DNA from 3 places in the Pseudomonas sp. S2_A10 genome. Region 2 is predicted to be linked to each of the others. Evidence: predicted binding sites of a transcription regulator. Region 2 holds the regulator's gene; each other region holds the start of a gene.
What was found. The regulator FliA, encoded in region 2, starts transcription of late flagellar genes. The targets are predictions, from matches to a motif close to CTAAAGTTTNNNNNNNNNNNGCCGNTAA.
Positions count from the first base shown of each region.

Region 1: a site for FliA is predicted at 2,056-2,083, ahead of AB4N41_RS07925 (methyl-accepting chemotaxis protein). Genes of this name have one in related genera too.
Region 3: a site for FliA is predicted at 2,073-2,100, ahead of AB4N41_RS04630 (methyl-accepting chemotaxis protein). Genes of this name have one in related genera too.

Region 1 covers NZ_CP162773.1:1,705,988-1,711,881, reverse strand. The annotation lists gene AB4N41_RS07935 (NorM family multidrug efflux MATE transporter) at 1-924, opposite strand, end outside; gene AB4N41_RS07930 (LysR substrate-binding domain-containing protein) at 1,085-2,005, shown strand; gene AB4N41_RS07925 (methyl-accepting chemotaxis protein) at 2,194-4,170, shown strand; gene AB4N41_RS07920 (aldose 1-epimerase family protein) at 4,366-5,580, shown strand; gene AB4N41_RS07915 (YifB family Mg chelatase-like AAA ATPase) at 5,577-5,894, opposite strand, start outside.
Region 2 covers NZ_CP162773.1:3,642,323-3,648,216, forward strand. The annotation lists gene flhA (flagellar biosynthesis protein FlhA) at 1-369, shown strand, start outside; gene flhF (flagellar biosynthesis protein FlhF) at 381-1,721, shown strand; gene fleN (flagellar synthesis regulator FleN) at 1,838-2,668, shown strand; gene fliA (RNA polymerase sigma factor FliA) at 2,665-3,405, shown strand; gene AB4N41_RS16420 (chemotaxis response regulator CheY) at 3,573-3,944, shown strand; gene AB4N41_RS16425 (protein phosphatase CheZ) at 3,963-4,751, shown strand; gene AB4N41_RS16430 (chemotaxis protein CheA) at 4,805-5,894, shown strand, end outside.
Region 3 covers NZ_CP162773.1:1,007,934-1,013,827, reverse strand. The annotation lists gene clpB (ATP-dependent chaperone ClpB) at 1-1,296, shown strand, start outside; tRNA gene AB4N41_RS04650 (tRNA-Asn) at 1,594-1,669, shown strand; tRNA gene AB4N41_RS04645 (tRNA-Pro) at 1,679-1,755, shown strand; tRNA gene AB4N41_RS04640 (tRNA-Lys) at 1,761-1,836, shown strand; tRNA gene AB4N41_RS04635 (tRNA-Pro) at 1,934-2,010, shown strand; gene AB4N41_RS04630 (methyl-accepting chemotaxis protein) at 2,172-3,797, shown strand; gene AB4N41_RS04625 (IS3 family transposase) at 3,906-4,742, opposite strand; gene AB4N41_RS04620 (transposase) at 4,739-5,041, opposite strand; gene AB4N41_RS04615 (NAD(P)/FAD-dependent oxidoreductase) at 5,202-5,894, opposite strand, start outside.

The DNA of each region.
Region 1 (5,894 bases), 1.9 Mb from region 2:
CAGTTGCCCGGCGCCGTAGTGTTGGCCGACGCGCATGGTGATGGCATAGGACATCCCGGCCGGGACCATGAAGGCCACCGACACGATCTGCAGGGCGATCTGATGCGCACCCATTTGCGTACTGCCCATGGTGCCCATGCACAACGCGGCAAAGGCAAACAGCCCGACTTCCACCGCATAGGTGCCGCCAATCGGCAGGCCCAGGCGCCAGAGTTCTTTCAGGTATTTCCGGTTCGGCCGCGACAGACCGGCGCGCAACGGATAAGCGTCATAAGCCGGATGCCGACGGATATGCCAGGCCAGCGCCAGTGCCATGCAGTTGGCGACAATCGCCGTGACCAGACCGATGCCGGTCAGACCCAGTTGCGGCAGGCCGAACATGCCGGTGATCAGCGCGTAGTTGAGCAGGAAGTTGGCCACCGTGCCGGCGAGGCTGATGACCATCACTGGCGTCGCCCGGCCGATTGCACTGGTAAAGCCGCGCAGCGCCATGAAGCTCAGATAACCGGGCAGGGCGAAAGGCAGGGCGATGAGGAATTGCCCGGCGGCGTTGACGTTGGTTTCGGTCTGGCCGAACAGCAGCAACACAGGTTTGAGGTTCCACATCAGCAGCCCGGCGCCTAGGGCCATCAGCCACGCCAGCCACAACCCGGCCTGCGTCAGCCGCGCCGCGCCGATGATGTCGCCGGCACCCTGACGGATCGCCACCAGTGTGCCGACCGCTGCAATCACGCCGATGCAGAAAATCGACACGAACGAGTAGCTCGCCGCACCGAGGCCGCCACCGGCCAGCGCTTCGGGACTGAGGCGCGCCATCATCAGGGTATCGGTCAGCACCATCAGCATGTGCGCCAACTGCGAAGCAATCAGCGGCCCCGCCAGCCGCAGAATGGCCCAGAGTTCGGTACGCACAGGATGCTGCATGGTCATCACCACCCAAATATCAGAGGAAGCAGAAGAGCGTCGATTCTCGGCGCTTGGCAGGCTTTGCACAAAGGGATAAAAAGGATGGGTGGCATGATTAATACTCATCCTGAAACGTACCCGCCGAATTGGCTATATCCCCGCTACTGGAGCTTTTTGTATGTCCCGACGCCTTCCGCCGTTGTATGCCCTGCGCGCATTCGAAGCGGCAGCGCGACACAGCTCGTTCACCCGCGCGGCGGAAGAATTGTCGATCACCCAGAGCGCGGTCAGTCGGCACATGCGCACCCTTGAAGAACACTTCGCCTGCCGGCTGTTTCATCGCAGCGGGCGCAACCTGCAACTGACCGAATCGGCACGGCTGCTGCTACCCGGTATCCGCGAAGGCTTCGCTGCCCTCGAGCGCGCCTGCAATACCTTGCGCGCCGAGGACGACATCCTGCGCATGAAAGCGCCATCGACCCTGACCATGCGTTGGCTGCTGGCGCGGTTGAGTCGCTTCCGCCATTTGCAGCCGGGCAATGAGGTGCAACTGACCAGCGCGTGGATGGACATTGATTCGGTGGACTTCAACAACGAACCGTTCGATTGCGCGGTGTTGCTCAGTGACGGGCATTTCCCACCGGACTGGGAAGCGAGCCTGCTGTTTCCCGAGGAATTGATTCCGGTCGGCGCGCCGAACCTGCTCAATGACCAACCTTGGGATGTAGCGCGTCTTGCGACCGCCGAACTGCTGCACCCGACCCCGGATCGCCGTGACTGGCGCAGTTGGCTGGAGCGCATGGGTCTGTCCGAGCAAGTTTCGCTTAAGGGCGGGCAAGTGTTCGATACGCTGGAGCTGGGCATGATCGCGGCGGCGCGCGGCTACGGCGTTTCGATGGGGGATCTGTTGATGGTTGCCGAAGATGTTGCGCAAGGGCGCTTGAGCCTGCCGTGGCCTACGGCCGTCGCCAGTGGCCTGAATTATTACCTGGTCTGGCCAAAGCCGCGCCCGGGAGGTGAACGTTTGCGCCGCCTCAGCGATTTTCTCCAAGGCGAAGTCCGCGCCATGCAATTGCCGGCGGTAGAGCGCTTGAGCTGAAACGTTCGAGCCGGCACAATGCCACCACTGCGCCATACCCACGCAATGCGCTCAAGTATTCGGTTTTACCGCCGACTACGAGCTTGTGGAACCGTCGTGCCGGTTCCGCGTTACACCCCACTATTAGAATATTTTCCGGGCAATTACCGCGATCAAGGAGGATTCGGTGGCTCGGCCAGGAGCTGTTCATGTCTCAACCTCGTGCTCGGATCGCCTCGCAGCTGGGCCTTGCCCTTGCTGTGATACTGGCGATAGTCATCAGCGGCAGTACGGTGTTCGCCTTGCGTTCGCTGGATTCCGCCAACCTCGCCACCCGTGAAGAGCATCTGGCCAGTGAGGCCCGGCTGCTGGCCGATCAACTGAGTACCTTCCACGGTACGCTGCGCGAAAGCACCCTGCGCCTGAGCGGTCTGTTCGAAAAACGCTTCGGCAGTGGCCTGAGTGTGCACCCCGATCAGCCAGTGACCGTGGCCGGCGTGCAGACCCCGGGTCTGCATCTGGGCAACGAAGTGCTGAACAACAACTTCAAGGAAGTTGACGAGTTCAAGCAGATGACTGCCGGTGTGGCCACGGTATTCGTGCGCAGCGGCGAAGACTTCATTCGCGTCAGCACCAACGTCAGCAAGCAGGACGGCACCCGTGCCATCGGCACCGTGCTCGATCATGCCAACCCGGCCTACGCGAAGTTGATGGCAGGGCAGAGTTATGTCGGCCGCTCGTTGCTGTTCGAGCGCTACTACATGTCGCAGTACACACCGGTGCGCGATGCGGGCGGCAAGATCATCGCCGTGTTGTATGTAGGTTTCGATTACACCGACGCGCAGAACGCGCAGTTCGCCAATCTCAAGCGCTTCCGCATTGGCAAGACCGGCTCGCTGGCCCTGCTCGACGAGCAGAACAAATGGCTGGTGCCGATTGCCGGTGTCGAAAACCTGGATCAAGCCGCCCCGACCATCAACAATCTGGTCAAAACCCCGGGCAAGGGTGAGTTCTGGAGCGACAAGGGCGAGGACTTCTACAGCATCGCCGTGCCGTTCGAAGGTGGCCCTTGGTCGGTGGTGGCGAGCATGCCGAAAGCCGAGATCCGCGCGGTGACCTGGAGCGTCGGTACGCAACTGGCGATCGGCAGCCTGCTGGCGATGTTGCTCGCGGTCGGTTCCGTGGTCTGGCTGCTGCGCAGCAAACTCGCGCCGCTGGGCGATCTGGTGCGTCAGGCTGAGGCCTTGGGTGCTGGTGATCTGAGCGTGCGTCTGAACGTATCGAGCCACGATGAAATCGGGCAGCTGTCCCGCGCGTTCAACCAGATGAGCCAGGCGCTGTCGACCATGGTCGAGCACATCCGCCGCGCTTCGGAAGAGGTCAATAGCCGTGCGCAGGCGCTGTCCGGTTTGTCCGGCGGTGCGTATGAGGGCATGGAGCAGCAGTCGGGCGAAATCACCAGCATGGCCGGCGCCGTGGAAGAGTTCAGCGCGACGTCGTTGAACATCGCCGACAACATGGGCGCGACCCAGCGCCTGGCGCAGGAAAACGCTCAGCAAACGCAGATCGGCCGCAGCTCGATGGAAGAAGCGTCGTCGTCGCTGGAGCAGATCGCCGGTGCGCTGAACAGCACCGCCAGCGTGATCAACACGCTGGGGCAGCGCTCTCAGGAAATCGGCGGAATTGTCGGTGTGATCACCTCGATCGCCGAGCAGACCAACCTGCTGGCACTCAACGCTGCCATCGAAGCCGCGCGTGCCGGTGAACAAGGTCGCGGTTTTGCCGTGGTCGCGGACGAAGTGCGCAGCCTCGCCTCGCGTACCCGTCAGGCGACCGATGAAATCTCCAGCATGATCCACAGCATCCAACAGGAAACCGGCAACGCGATCAGCACTATGGAACAGGGCAACGTGCTGATGCAGGAAGGCCTGTCGCGCAACGCCAATGTCGCCTCGGCGCTGGCGCGGATCGACGAGCAGAGCCGTTCGGCAGGCCAGCAGTTCGCCGCGATCACCACCGCCACTCAGGAGCAGAGCAGCACTGCTACGTTGCTGAGCAGCAATTTGCAGAGCATCGCACTGGCCAACAGTGAGCAGCGTGAGGTGGTGTCGAACCTGGCTGTCACCGCGAAAGAGCTGGAGAAGCTGGCGGCGGATCTGCGTTCCGAGGTTGACCGCTTCCGTTGATGCATCTTTGAAACAGCTATCGCGAGCAGGCTCGCTCCCACAGTAGTCGGCGTAATTCACAAATATTGTGAAGGCCCGATGTCCCTGTGGGAGCGAGCCTGCTCGCGAATGCTTTTCTCCCACCGCTTCTTTGCACTTGCTGAAACGTTTCCGCAGCGCTATAAAAATGGCACAACTCCAATAAAGGCTGCTGCCATGACCCCGCTCAAACTCCTCGTCGCCCTCGGCGCATTCTCTGCCGCTTCTCATGCCATGGCTTGGGACTATGTCCTGCTCGACGCCAACACTCCGGCAAAAAACCGGACGATCACCAGTGAGCAACTCGGTGTAAAAACCGCCAAACCGTTTTCCGTGACCTTGCGTACTCTGCATGGCGGTCGTCAGGAGGGCGTCAGCATCGTCGACATCGATAACGGCACGATGAAACTCTCGGTGGTGCCAACCCGTGGCATGAACGTGTTGCAGGCTTCGGTGGGCGACGTGCGCATGGGCTGGGATTCGCCGGTCAAGGACGTGGTCAACCCAGCGTTCATCGAACTCAACGGTCGCGGTGGTCTGGGCTGGCTGGAAGGCTTCAATGAGCTGGTCACCCGTTGCGGTTACGAGTGGGTTGGCCATCCCGGCATGGACAACGGCGAACTGCTGACCCTGCACGGTCGCGCCGCCAACATCCCGGCCAGCACCGTCACTTTGCACATCGACGAGAAGCCGCCGTATGCCATCACGCTGCGTGGCGAGCTGAAAGAGCAGGCATTCAAGAAAGTCGATTTCTCGGTAGCGACCGAACTGGTCACCGAACCGGGCAGCGCAAGCTTCGCCCTTAACGACACTCTGACCAACAACGGCGACTATGCGAAGGAATATCAGGCGCTGTATCACAGCAATTTCAGCACGCCGTTTCTTGAGCAAGGGGCAAAATTCGCTGCGCCGGTGAAGCAGGTATCGCCGTTCAACGACAAGGCCAAGGGTGACCTGCCCGACTGGCAGACCTATCGCGCGCCAACCAAGGACTACGACGAAACTGTCTACAACGTCGTGCCGTATGCGGACGCCAAGGGTGACACCTTGACTGTGTTGCACAACAAGGCCGGTAGTCTCGGCGTATCCGTTGGCTTCAACACCGAGCAGTTGCCGGTGTTCTCGCTGTGGAAAAACACCGACACCCAGGGGCAGGGCTACGTCACCGGGCTGGAGCCTGGGACGAGTTTTTCCTATAACCGTCGCTATCAGCGGCCGTTGAATCTGGTGCCGACCATCGCCCCAAAACAGCACAAGCAGTTCCAGATCAGCTACAGCCTGTTGGCGGATAAAGCTGCGGTGGATAACGCCTTGAAGCGTGTGACCGATATTCAGGCCGGGCGTGATACCGAAGTGCGTCAGGCACCGCTGGTTGATCTGACCGAGCATTAAGGTGTCGCCGGCCGGTATTGCAGTGCCTCGGCCAGATGCTCGCGGGTAATCGCATCGGCCTGCTCAAGATCCGCCAGTGTGCGCGCGACCTTGAGCAGGCGATGCGCCGAGCGCAGCGACAGGATCAGTCGCTCGCATGCCGCCTCCAGCCATTTCTCGTCAGCTGTGGATAACTTGCAGTGACGCTTGAGCCCCGGCAGATCGAGAAACGCATTGGCACAGCCCTGACGCTTCTGCTGTCGTTCGCGAGCCTCGGCCACCAGAGCCGCAGCGCTGGCGCTGTTTTCGCCGGGCTTGGCTGCCGGATTCAACGC
Region 2 (5,894 bases):
CGGGTCGGCGTATCCCGTGCAATCGTCCAAAGCATTGTAGGCACTGAGTCCGAGCTGCCTGTAATCACATTGGAACCAAGGTTGGAACAGATATTGCTCAATAGTCTGCAGAAGGCAGGACAAGGCTCGGAAGAGGGCGTTCTGCTGGAGCCGAGCATGGCCGAGAAGCTGCAACGTTCGTTGATCGAAGCGGCCCAGCGTCAGGAAATGCAAGGCCAACCGGTGATCCTGCTGGTAGCAGGCCCGATTCGCGCGATGCTCTCGCGTTTCGGCCGCCTCGCAGTGCCAGGGCTGCATGTACTGGCCTACCAGGAAGTACCGGACAACAAGCAAGTGACCATCGTTGCGACAGTAGGGCCCAACGGCTGAGGTAGTGGTTTATGCAAGTTAAGCGTTTTTTCGCCGCCGATATGCGTCAGGCCATGAAGCTGGTTCGCGATGAGCTGGGCGCTGATGCCGCCATCATCGGCAACCGCCGCATCGCCGGCGGCGTCGAGTTGACGGCGGCTCTGGATTACAAATTGTCGGCGCTGGCGCCACGGGTTCCAAACATGGAACTCGAAGACGAGCTGCGCAAGACCCAGTCGCGCATCGTCACCGCCCAGGCCGAGCTGAGCCTGCGTGGCGAAGCCGACGGCAACACCAATCAGCAGTTGTTCGCCGGGCTGCCGTTGACCGCAGGCCTGCCGCTGACTGCTGCCGAACCGCTGAGCGAGCCGACCTACGCCGCACCGACGCGCCCGGCCGCAGCGCCTGCGCAGGCCTCGGCGGGTGTCGATCCGCGTGCACTGGATTCGATGCGTTTTGAATTGAACAGCTTGCGCGAGCTGATGGAAGTGCAGCTCGGCACCCTGGCCTGGAATCAGCTGCAAGGCAGCCGTCCGGCCCAGGCCAATCTGTATCGCCGTCTGCAGCGCATCGGCCTGTCCGGCCCGCTGTCGCGCGATCTGTTGGCGATGATCACCGATATCGAAGAACCCCGTCAGGCTTGGCGCATGCTGTTGGCCCACCTGGCGCGGATGATTGCCGTGCCGGAAGTCGAGCCGCTGGAAGAGGGCGGTGTGATTGCCATGGTCGGCCCCGCCGGCATGGGCAAGACCACCACGCTGGCCAAGCTCGCCGCGCGTTATGTGCTCAAGTACGGCGCGCAGAACGTTGCACTGGTAAGCATGGACAGCTTCCGCATCGGCGCGCAGGAACAATTGAAAACCCTCGGGCGCATCCTCAACGTGCCGGTAACGCACGTCGATCCGGGTCAGTCGCTGGTGCAGGCATTGGATCCACTGCTACGCAAACGCGTAGTTTTGATCGATACTGCCGGCCTGCAAGCCAGTGATCCGGCGTTGCGCATGCAGCTTGAGAGCCTGGCCGGGCGTGGCATTCGCTCAAAAAATTATCTGGTCCTGGCAACCACCAGCCAGAAACAGGTTCTAACCGCCGCTTATCACAGTTACAAGCGTTGCGGGCTGGCCGGCTGCATCCTGACTAAACTGGATGAAACGGCCAGTCTCGGCGAAGTGTTGAGCCTGGCGATCAGTCATGAATTGCCGGTCGCGTACCTGACCGATGGCCCACGGATTCCGGATGATCTGCATCTGCCGCGTCGTCATCAATTGGTCAGCCGCGCCGTCAGCGTGCAAATGCAGGAAGAACCCAGCGAAGAAGCCATGGCTGACATGTTCGCTGATATCTATCACAGCCCGACCAAGCAGGTTGGCTGAGGTAATCATGAACAGTTTTTGTACCTACATCGATGGTCTGCCACGCATTGTTCCGATCAGGAACGCGCAGCCAGTAATGTGGCCTCCGTCTATGCAAGACAAGGTAAAGAAATAACATGGGCAGCATGCATCCCGTACAGGTGATCGCGGTGACCGGCGGCAAAGGTGGCGTCGGCAAGACTAACGTGTCAGTGAACTTGTCGCTGGCGCTGGCAGAGCTTGGCCGTCGGGTCATGCTGCTGGACGCCGACCTGGGCCTGGCGAACGTCGACGTTCTGCTGGGGCTGACACCCAAGCGCACACTGGCCGACGTTATCGAAGGCCGTTGCGAACTGCGCGACGTGCTGTTGCAAGGCCCGGGCGGGATTCGCATCGTGCCGGCGGCCTCCGGCACGCAGAGCATGGTGCACTTGAGCCCGGCGCAACACGCCGGCCTGATCCAGGCGTTCAGCGACATCGGCGACAATCTCGACGTGCTGGTGATCGACACCGCTGCGGGTATTGGTGACTCGGTAGTCAGTTTCGTACGCGCCGCCCAGGAAGTGTTGCTGGTGGTCTGCGACGAGCCGACTTCGATCACCGATGCTTACGCGCTGATCAAGTTGCTCAACCGCGATTACGGCATGAACCGCTTCCGCGTGCTGGCCAACATGGCGCAGAGCCCGCAGGAAGGGCGCAACCTGTTCGCCAAGTTGACCAAGGTCACGGATCGCTTCCTCGACGTCGCCCTACAATACGTCGGCGCCGTGCCATACGACGAAAGCGTGCGCAAGGCAGTGCAGAAGCAGCGCGCTGTCTACGAAGCCTTTCCCCGTTCCAAGTGCGCACTGGCCTTCAAGGCCATCGCCCAGAAGGTCGATACCTGGCCGCTGCCCGCCAACCCGCGCGGGCATCTGGAATTTTTCGTCGAGCGTCTCGTGCAGCAAACCGCAGGGCCTGTGATATGACCGCCAGTGGCATGAATCTTTACAAAAAGTCGGCGCGTGACGCGCAATACGAATTGATCGAGCGTTACGCGCCACTGGTCAAGCGCATTGCCTATCACTTGCTGGCGCGCCTGCCGGCCAGCGTGCAGGTCGAAGACCTGATCCAGGCCGGGATGATCGGTTTGCTGGAAGTCTCGACCAAATACGACGCCAGCAAAGGCGCCAGTTTCGAAACGTACGCGGGCATTCGAATCCGCGGCGCGATGCTCGATGAAGTGCGCAAAGGGGATTGGGCGCCACGCTCGGTTCACCGTAATACCAGGATGGTCAGCGACGCGATTCGCTCGATTGAAGCTAAAACCGGCCGTGACGCTAAAGATCACGAGGTTGCGGCCGAACTCCAATTGAGTCTCGACGATTACTACGGGATTCTGAATGACACCTTGGGCAGTCGCCTGTTCAGTTTCGACGACCTGTTGCAGGACGGCGAACACGAAGGGCTGCACGAGGATGGCGCCAGTGCTCATATGGAGCCGTCACGCGATCTGGAAGATGAACGCTTCCAGGCGGCGCTGGCGGACGCGATTGCCAATTTGCCGGAGCGTGAGCGACTGGTGTTGGCGCTGTACTACGACGAAGAGCTGAACCTCAAGGAAATCGGTGAAGTCCTTGGCGTCAGTGAATCGCGGGTCAGCCAGTTACACAGCCAGTGCGCGGCCCGTCTGCGGGGGCGTTTGGGGGAGTGGCGAGCGCGCTGAAGGCAGTGTGGGGACACTGCGAAACGAGGCTGGTGCGGTGATAAGCGGCGCCGGTCTCGATCCGTTGTGCTCCAGACAAACTTCGAGTGCTATGCCGATTGATTGAAGTGGCGCGTCCAGGTGCTGGGCGCGTTTAAGACTGCTTGGAGGTCGAATTGAACAAAGACATGAAAATCCTCATCGTTGATGACTTCTCAACGATGCGGCGGATCATCAAGAACCTGCTGCGCGATCTTGGGTTCACCAACACCGTCGAGGCCGACGATGGCACCACTGCCATTCCGGTGCTCAACAGCGGCAGCATCGACTTTCTGGTAACGGACTGGAACATGCCGGGCATGACCGGTATCGACCTGCTGCGTCACGTGCGCGCCGATGAAAAACTCAAGCACCTCCCGGTGTTGATGGTGACTGCTGAAGCCAAGCGCGAGCAGATCATCGAGGCCGCTCAGGCCGGTGTGAACGGTTACGTAGTCAAACCTTTCACGGCTCAAGCGTTGAAAGACAAAATCGAGAAGATTTTCGAACGCATCGGCTGATGAATGCGCGGGGGAGCTATGGAGCATAACGAATCATCACAGGGCGATTTCGAATCGACCCTGAAAAAACACGCGGTCGAACTGGTCGAGAGCCTTGAAAAAGGCAAGTTCGGCGACGCGGTGCAACTGATCCATGAGCTCAATCAGACCCGTGACCGCGGCCTGTATCAGGAAGTGGGCAAGCTCACACGTGAACTGCACAGTGCGATCGTCAATTTCCAGATCGATCCGCACATGCCGCAGGCCGAGGAAGTGTCGCAAATTACCGACGCCACCGAACGCCTGGGCTATGTGGTCAAGCTGACGGAAGCCGCGGCCAACCGCACCATGGATCTGGTGGAAAGCGCCACCCCGGTGGTCAACAGTCTGGCTGATGAAGCGCAGACGTTGAGCGCCGATTGGGGCCGCTTCATGCGTCGCGAGGTCGGGGCTGAAGAGTTCCGTGAACTGGCGCGCCGGGTCGACGGTTTTCTGTCACGCAGCAGCACGGACAACCGTGCGGTGTCGAGCAACCTCAACGACATCCTGCTGGCTCAGGATTACCAGGACCTCACAGGTCAAGTGATCAAGCGTGTGACCCAACTGGTCACCGAAGTCGAAAGCAATCTGCTCAAACTCGTGCTCATGGCCAGTCAGGTCGACCGCTTTGCGGGCATCGAACATGACCGCGCCGCAATGCTTGCTGAAAAAGATCCACAAAAACATCTCTCGCAGGGTGAAGGTCCGCAGATTCATGCCGATAAACGAGAAGACGTTGTGTCCGGTCAGGACGATGTGGACGATTTGTTATCCAGCCTTGGATTCTAGAGTTTCGGAATTCGGGTTTTTTGGGTTTTTAGACCTGTAGGAGCACCCCATTAATGAGCTTCGGCGCCGATGAAGAGATCCTTCAGGATTTCCTGGTTGAGGCCGGCGAGATTCTTGAGCAACTGTCCGAACAACTGGTCGAGCTGGAAAGCCGCCCGGATGATGCAGATCTGCTCAATGCAATTTTTCGCGGTTTCCACACTGTAAAAGGGGGCGCCGGCTTCCTTCAGCTCAATGAGCTGGTGGAGTGCTGTCACATCGCCGAAAACGTTTTCGACATCCTGCGCAAGGGTGAGCGTCGCGTTGATGCAGAGCTGATGGACGTTGTGCTCGAAGCACTGGACGCGGTGAACAGCATGTTCAGTGAAGTCCGTGAGCGTGCACCGATCACCGCTGCCACGCCGGAACTGTTGGCCGCGCTGGCGCGTCTGGCCGAACCGCAATCGGCGGATGAAGCCCCGGCTTCGCCGGTTGCCGAGATGATCGAAGAACTGGTCGTTGAAAGCGACTCCTCGGACGACATCACCGATAACGAATTCGAACAACTGCTGGACTCGCTGAATGCCGTCAAGGCCCAGGCCGAGGCTCCGGCCGCTGTTGCTGCTCCCGCGCCGGTTGCCGACACGGCGGCCAGCGATGAAATCACCGACGCCGAATTTGAATCGCTGCTCGATCAACTGCATGGCAAAGGCCAGTTTGCTGTCGATGCGGTCGCTCCGGCGGCACCAGCAGCGCCGGCTGCTCCGGCCGCGCCTGCTACGGGCGACAGCTCGGACATCACCGACGACGAATTCGAAGCCTTGCTCGATCAGTTGCACGGCAAGGGCAACTTCGCCGTTGACGCGCTGGAATCGGCCATCGCTTCGGCCCCGTCAGCACCTGCTGCACCGGCAGCCGCTGCGGCCGGCAGTGACCTGATCAGCGATCACGAATTCGAATCGCTGCTCGACGAACTGCACGGCAAAGGCAAGTTTGACGCCAGCGCTGCGACTGCCGGCTCCGTGTCGAGCGTCGCCACGCCAGCGGCGAAAGCTCCGGCTGCCGCTGCTGCGCCGAAGCCTGCCGCCAAGCCTGAACCGAAAGCCGAGGCGCCGAAACCGGCCGCCGCTGCTGCACCGGCTCCGGCCCGCGCGCCAGCTGCTG
Region 3 (5,894 bases), 2.6 Mb from region 2:
GTGGAATCCCAGGCGCTGAAGAAAGAAAGCGACGACGCGGCGAAGAAACGCCTGGAAAAACTCCAGGAAGAAATCGAGCGTCACGAGCGTGAGTATTCCGATCTGGAGGAAATCTGGAACTCGGAGAAAGCCGAGGTGCAGGGTTCTGCGCAGATTCAGCAGAAGATCGAACAGTCGCGCCAGGAACTGGAAGCCGCGCGCCGTAAAGGCGACCTGAATCGCATGGCCGAGTTGCAATACGGGGTGATCCCCGATCTGGAACGCAGCCTGCAAATGGTCGACCAGCACGGCAAGAGCGAGAACCAGTTGCTGCGCAGCAAGGTGACTGAAGAAGAGATTGCCGAAGTCGTGTCGAAGTGGACCGGCATCCCGGTGTCGAAAATGCTCGAAGGCGAGCGCGACAAGCTGATGAAAATGGAGAGCCTGTTGCACAAACGGGTAATCGGTCAGGAAGAAGCGGTCGTGGCTGTGGCCAATGCCGTGCGGCGTTCCCGCGCCGGACTGTCCGACCCGAATCGTCCGAGCGGCTCGTTCATGTTCCTCGGCCCGACCGGTGTCGGTAAAACCGAGCTGTGCAAGGCGCTGGCCGAATTCCTTTTCGATACTGAAGAGGCGATGGTGCGGATCGACATGTCCGAGTTCATGGAGAAACATTCCGTGGCTCGTCTGATCGGTGCGCCACCAGGCTACGTCGGCTATGAAGAGGGCGGTTACCTGACCGAAGCGGTGCGTCGCAAGCCGTACTCGGTGATCCTCATGGACGAAGTCGAGAAGGCGCACCCGGATGTGTTCAACATCCTCCTGCAAGTGCTTGAGGATGGCCGTCTGACCGACAGTCACGGGCGTACGGTGGACTTCCGCAACACGGTGATCGTGATGACGTCCAACCTCGGGTCGATGCAGATCCAGGAACTGGTCGGTGATCGTGAGGCGCAGCGTGCTGCTGTGATGGACGCGCTGACCTCGCACTTCCGTCCTGAGTTCATCAACCGCGTTGACGAAGTGGTGATCTTCGAGCCGCTGGCGCGGGATCAGATCGCCGGCATTACCGAGATCCAGTTGGGCCGCCTGCGCAGCCGCCTGGCCGAGCGCGAGCTGAAGCTGGAGCTGAGCCCGGAGGCGATGGACAAGCTGATCGCCGTCGGTTACGACCCGGTGTATGGCGCACGTCCTTTGAAACGGGCGATCCAGCGCTGGATCGAAAACCCGCTGGCGCAGTTGATCCTGTCGGGTCATTTCATGCCGGGCGACACCGCCACCGGCAAGGTCGAGAACGACGAAATCGTTTTCGGCTAAGCCTCAGCGGCAATGAAACCGGGAAGGCCTCGCATTGCGAGGCCTTTTTTTCGCCAGGCTGTTGAACTCAAAGGAAAAGGCTTGTAAAGTGCGCCCCGCAGTCAGTCACCGGCAGCGTTTCAACCCACCGGGTTGGAATCTGAAATAAGTTGCAAATCATTAACTTGAAAGCAATTTAGGGGGTTGACAGAGGTGTTCTAGGTTGTAGAATAGCGCGCCTCAGACACACGAACGCAGCGATGCGAACGGGTGGCGAGATGCAACAAAGCTTCACCGTTGTAAATTGAAATATGTAGTTCCGTGATAGCTCAGTCGGTAGAGCAAATGACTGTTAATCATTGGGTCCCAGGTTCGAGTCCTGGTCACGGAGCCAATTTCAAACCGGGGTATAGCGCAGTCCGGTAGCGCGCCTGCTTTGGGAGCAGGATGTCAGGAGTTCGAATCCCCTTACCCCGACCATATTTGGGTCGTTAGCTCAGTTGGTAGAGCAGTTGGCTTTTAACCAATTGGTCGTAGGTTCGAATCCCACACGACCCACCATTTTTGAAACCAGTTTGCGCTGGGATCGAATCTTAAGATCAGAGGCCAAAAGCGCTGATCGAAGAAGGCGATCTTTGAAAGGTCGCCTTTTTTTTACCGGGGTATAGCGCAGTCCGGTAGCGCGCCTGCTTTGGGAGCAGGATGTCAGGAGTTCGAATCCCCTTACCCCGACCATATTGAAAATCCTCGTATCGAAAGATGCGGGGATTTTTTTTGCCTGCTGAAAGGCGAATCCCTTCAAGTCGTCATACAACCTGCCGATAGCCCGCTAACACGAGGGGACTGCCAACGCTTCGCCCCTTGATCTGGCCATTACAAGAATAAGGGCGTTCGTCATGTTGCTTCGTCAGTTGAATATTGCTCCCCGGGCTGCCCTGGGATTTGCCCTGATCGCGGTGTTGGTGGCCTTGCTCGGCGTGTTTGCGCTGGGGCAGATGTCGAGCATTCGCGACAGCGAGGTGGCGGTGGAGAACCGCTGGTTGCCGAGCATCCGTGGCGGCGACGAGATCCGCGAACTGATGCTGCGCATCCGCACCATCTCCCTGCGCATGGCGCTCGATCAGGATCCGGCCAATATCGCCACCTATCGCGGCCAGATGGACACCCGCGACAAGGAACTGAGCGAGAAAATCGCCGCCTACGACAAACTGGTCGACACTGCCGAAGGTCAGCAGCTGTATGACCAGTTCAAGAAAACCTTCGCCGCCTATCGCACCGGCATCGCCCAGTCATTCACCCTTGCCGAGCAAGGCAAGCGTGACGAGTTGACCAAATTGTTGCTGGTTGACATGAAGACCGTGGTCGACGGCTCCGGCAAGCAACTCAACGATCTCGCCGATCTGTTCGCCCGCCAGGTCGCCGCCGAAAGCGAGAAGTCCGCCGCGCATTATGAAACCTCGCGGACCATCGTCAGCCTGTTCATTGGATTGGCAGCGCTGGCCACAGTGGCGCTGGCGATGTTGCTCACGCGCAGTATCGTGCGCCCGCTGAGCAGCGCTGTGGATGCCGCTGAAAGTGTCGCCAAGGGCGATCTCACGCGGCCGATCGAAACCCATGGCAACGACGAAGTCAGCCGCTTGCTCAAAGCCTTGGCGACGATGCAACAGAACCTGCGCGAGACCCTGCAAGGTATCAGCGGCTCAGCCACACAACTGGCCACCGCCGCTGACGAACTGAGCGCCGTCACTGTCGACAGCACCCAAGGCCTGCAAGAGCAGAACAACGAAATTGAACAAGCTGCCACTGCGGTCAACGAGATGACCGCTGCGGTGGAGGAGGTCGCGCGCAACGCGGTATCGACGTCCGATGCCACGCGCCAGTCCAGTCAATCAGCGCAATTGGGCCAGGAGCGCGTCAGCGAAACCGCCAGCGCGATCAATGCCCTGGCCAGTGATGTGCAAAACACCGGCGAGCTGGTGCAGTCGCTGGCCAATCAATCGCAAGACATCGGCAAGGTTCTGGACGTGATTCGCGCAATCGCTGAGCAGACCAATCTGCTGGCGCTCAACGCTGCCATCGAGGCAGCACGTGCGGGCGAAAGCGGTCGAGGTTTTGCGGTGGTAGCCGATGAGGTGCGCGCGCTGGCGTATCGCACCCAGCAATCGACGCAGGAAATCGAGCAGATGGTGCAAGGCATGCGCAGCGGTTCGAGCCAGGCGCTGGAGTCAATGCAGGCCAGCGCATCTCGTGCGGCGAGTACGCTGGTTCTCGCAGAGCGGGCAGGTGAGGCGTTGGTGACGATCACGGCGTCGGTGCACGAGATTCACGAGCGCAACCTGGTGATCGCCAGTGCGGCTGAGGAACAAGCGCAAGTAGCGCGGGAAGTTGATCGCAATCTGGTGAACATTCGCGACCTGTCGGTGCGTTCGGCTGCGGGGGCTGATCAGACCAGCGCATCGAGCCACGAACTGTCGCAACTGGCCAATGCGCTGCAGGGCATGGTGCGGCGCTTCCAGCTCTGATGAGCAGCGATTCATTGCAGGCCTTCGCCTACTGATTTGAGAACAGCACGCAACAATGTGGGAGCGAGCCTGAACTGGTCAAGTAATATTGGACACCAGTTAGGGTTTTCAGGCCGCCATTTTCTCCATGGCGACCGGTGACCGGTAGTTGTTGTAGCTATGGAGTCTGGTGTTGTTGTAGCGCATTAGGTAGCGCTGCAAATCAACCCGTGCTTCGTACTCGGAGCGGTACCCCGCTTCAGGTACCCACTCCGATTTCAGACTTCCAAAGAAACGCTCCATCGGTGCGTTGTCCCAACACTCTCCCTTGCGACTCATGCTCTGCCTCAGCCCGTGCGCTAGCAGCTCATTCCTGAATTTATGGCTGGTGTACTGGCAGCCTTGATCGGAGTGAAACAGCACGTCTTTAGGTCTGCCTCGCAACTCAACGGCCATTCGTAAGGCCTCACAGGTCAGTTCCGCATCCGAGATCATTGAAAACGCCCAACCCACCAGTCGGCGGGCGAAGAGATCCAAAACCGCAGCGAAATACATCCACCGGGTGCCGACCTTGATATACGTGACATCGGCGCACCACACCTCATTGATTGATGTGACATCGAACTGGCGCTTGAGCACGTGCGGTGCGACCAAAGCCTCTACGCCTGATGATTTGTATTTATGGCGCCGGCGCTGACGGCTAGTCACTCCGGCTTCACGCATCAAACTACGAGCCATGTACCGCCCGACTCGATGTCCTTTGGCCTGTAGTTCCCGGGAAAGGGTGCGTGCCCCGGCCGATGCTCTCGATTCCTTATGATGCTCAACCAGCATGGCTTTGAGTTTCTCCCGCTCAGGACTCACCTTGCCTTGGCGCTGACGCCAGGCATAAAAGCTGCTGCGGCAAACATCAAACACACGGCAACAGTCGTTAACGCCGTATAGCTCTGCCAGCTCATTGATCAATGAGAATGATCTTTGGCGTCCAATAGCAGCAGAGCACTGGCTTTTTTTAGGATTTCAATATCCCGGTCTTTTTGCCTGAGCAAGGCTTTGAGTTCTTGAATCTCTCGGTGGTCAGCTGTAATCGCTTTGGCCCCCACCGGCGTTGTACCCAGGCGCTCTTTGCGAACCTGGGCGACCCAGCGACGCAACGCGGTAGGGCCGATGTCTAGACTGGCACAGACTTCGGGAACCGATATCCCCTCGTCCAATACCATGCCGACAGCCTTGAGTTTGAATTCAATTGAATAAGAGTTACGCATATCCGAACACCTCAGATTTGGACGCCATCATAGCGCCTGATTGAAGTGTCCAAAATCATTAGGCCAGTTCAGCCTGCTCGCGAAGGGGCCGGATCATTCAACGACAGTGTTGACTGATCCACCGCTTTCGCGAGCAGGCTCGCTCCCACAGGTTGGCGCTTTAGTGCAGTTTCAGACGCGGTTCGGTGCCACGACCAATCTTGCTCCCCAGCATCAGCATCGCCGTGCGGAACGGGCCGTACAGTGCCATCTGGTGCATGCGGTACAGCGACACATAGAACATCCGCGCCAGCCAGCCTTCGAGCATCACGCTACCGGTCAGGTTACCCATCAAGTTACCCACAGCAGAAAAACGCGACAGCGAGATCAGCGAGCCGTAGTCGGTGTATTTGTACTCCGGCAGGGTCTTGCCTTCGATGCGCAGTTTCAGCGACTTGGCCAGCAGCGACGCCTGTTGATGCGCCGCTTGTGCCCGTGGTGGGACGTTGCGATCAGTGCCCGGTTGCGGGCACGCCGCGCAGTCACCGAAGGCAAAGATGTTTTCGTCGCGCGTGGTTTGCAGAGTCGGCAGCACTTGCAGCTGATTGATGCGGTTGGTTTCCAGACCGTCGATGTCCTTGAGGAAACCCGGTGCGCGGATGCCGGCAGCCCAGACTTTCAGGCTGGCCTTGATCTCGTTGCCATCGGCGGTGATCAGGCTGTCCGCAGTCACTTCGCTGACTGCTGCGTTGGTCATCACATTGACCCCGAGCTTCTCCAGGGTCTTGTGCACCGGCCCGCTGATGCGCTCCGGCAGGGCAGGCAGCACCCGTGGGCCGGCTTCGATCAGCGTGATGTGCATGTTTTCCGGTTT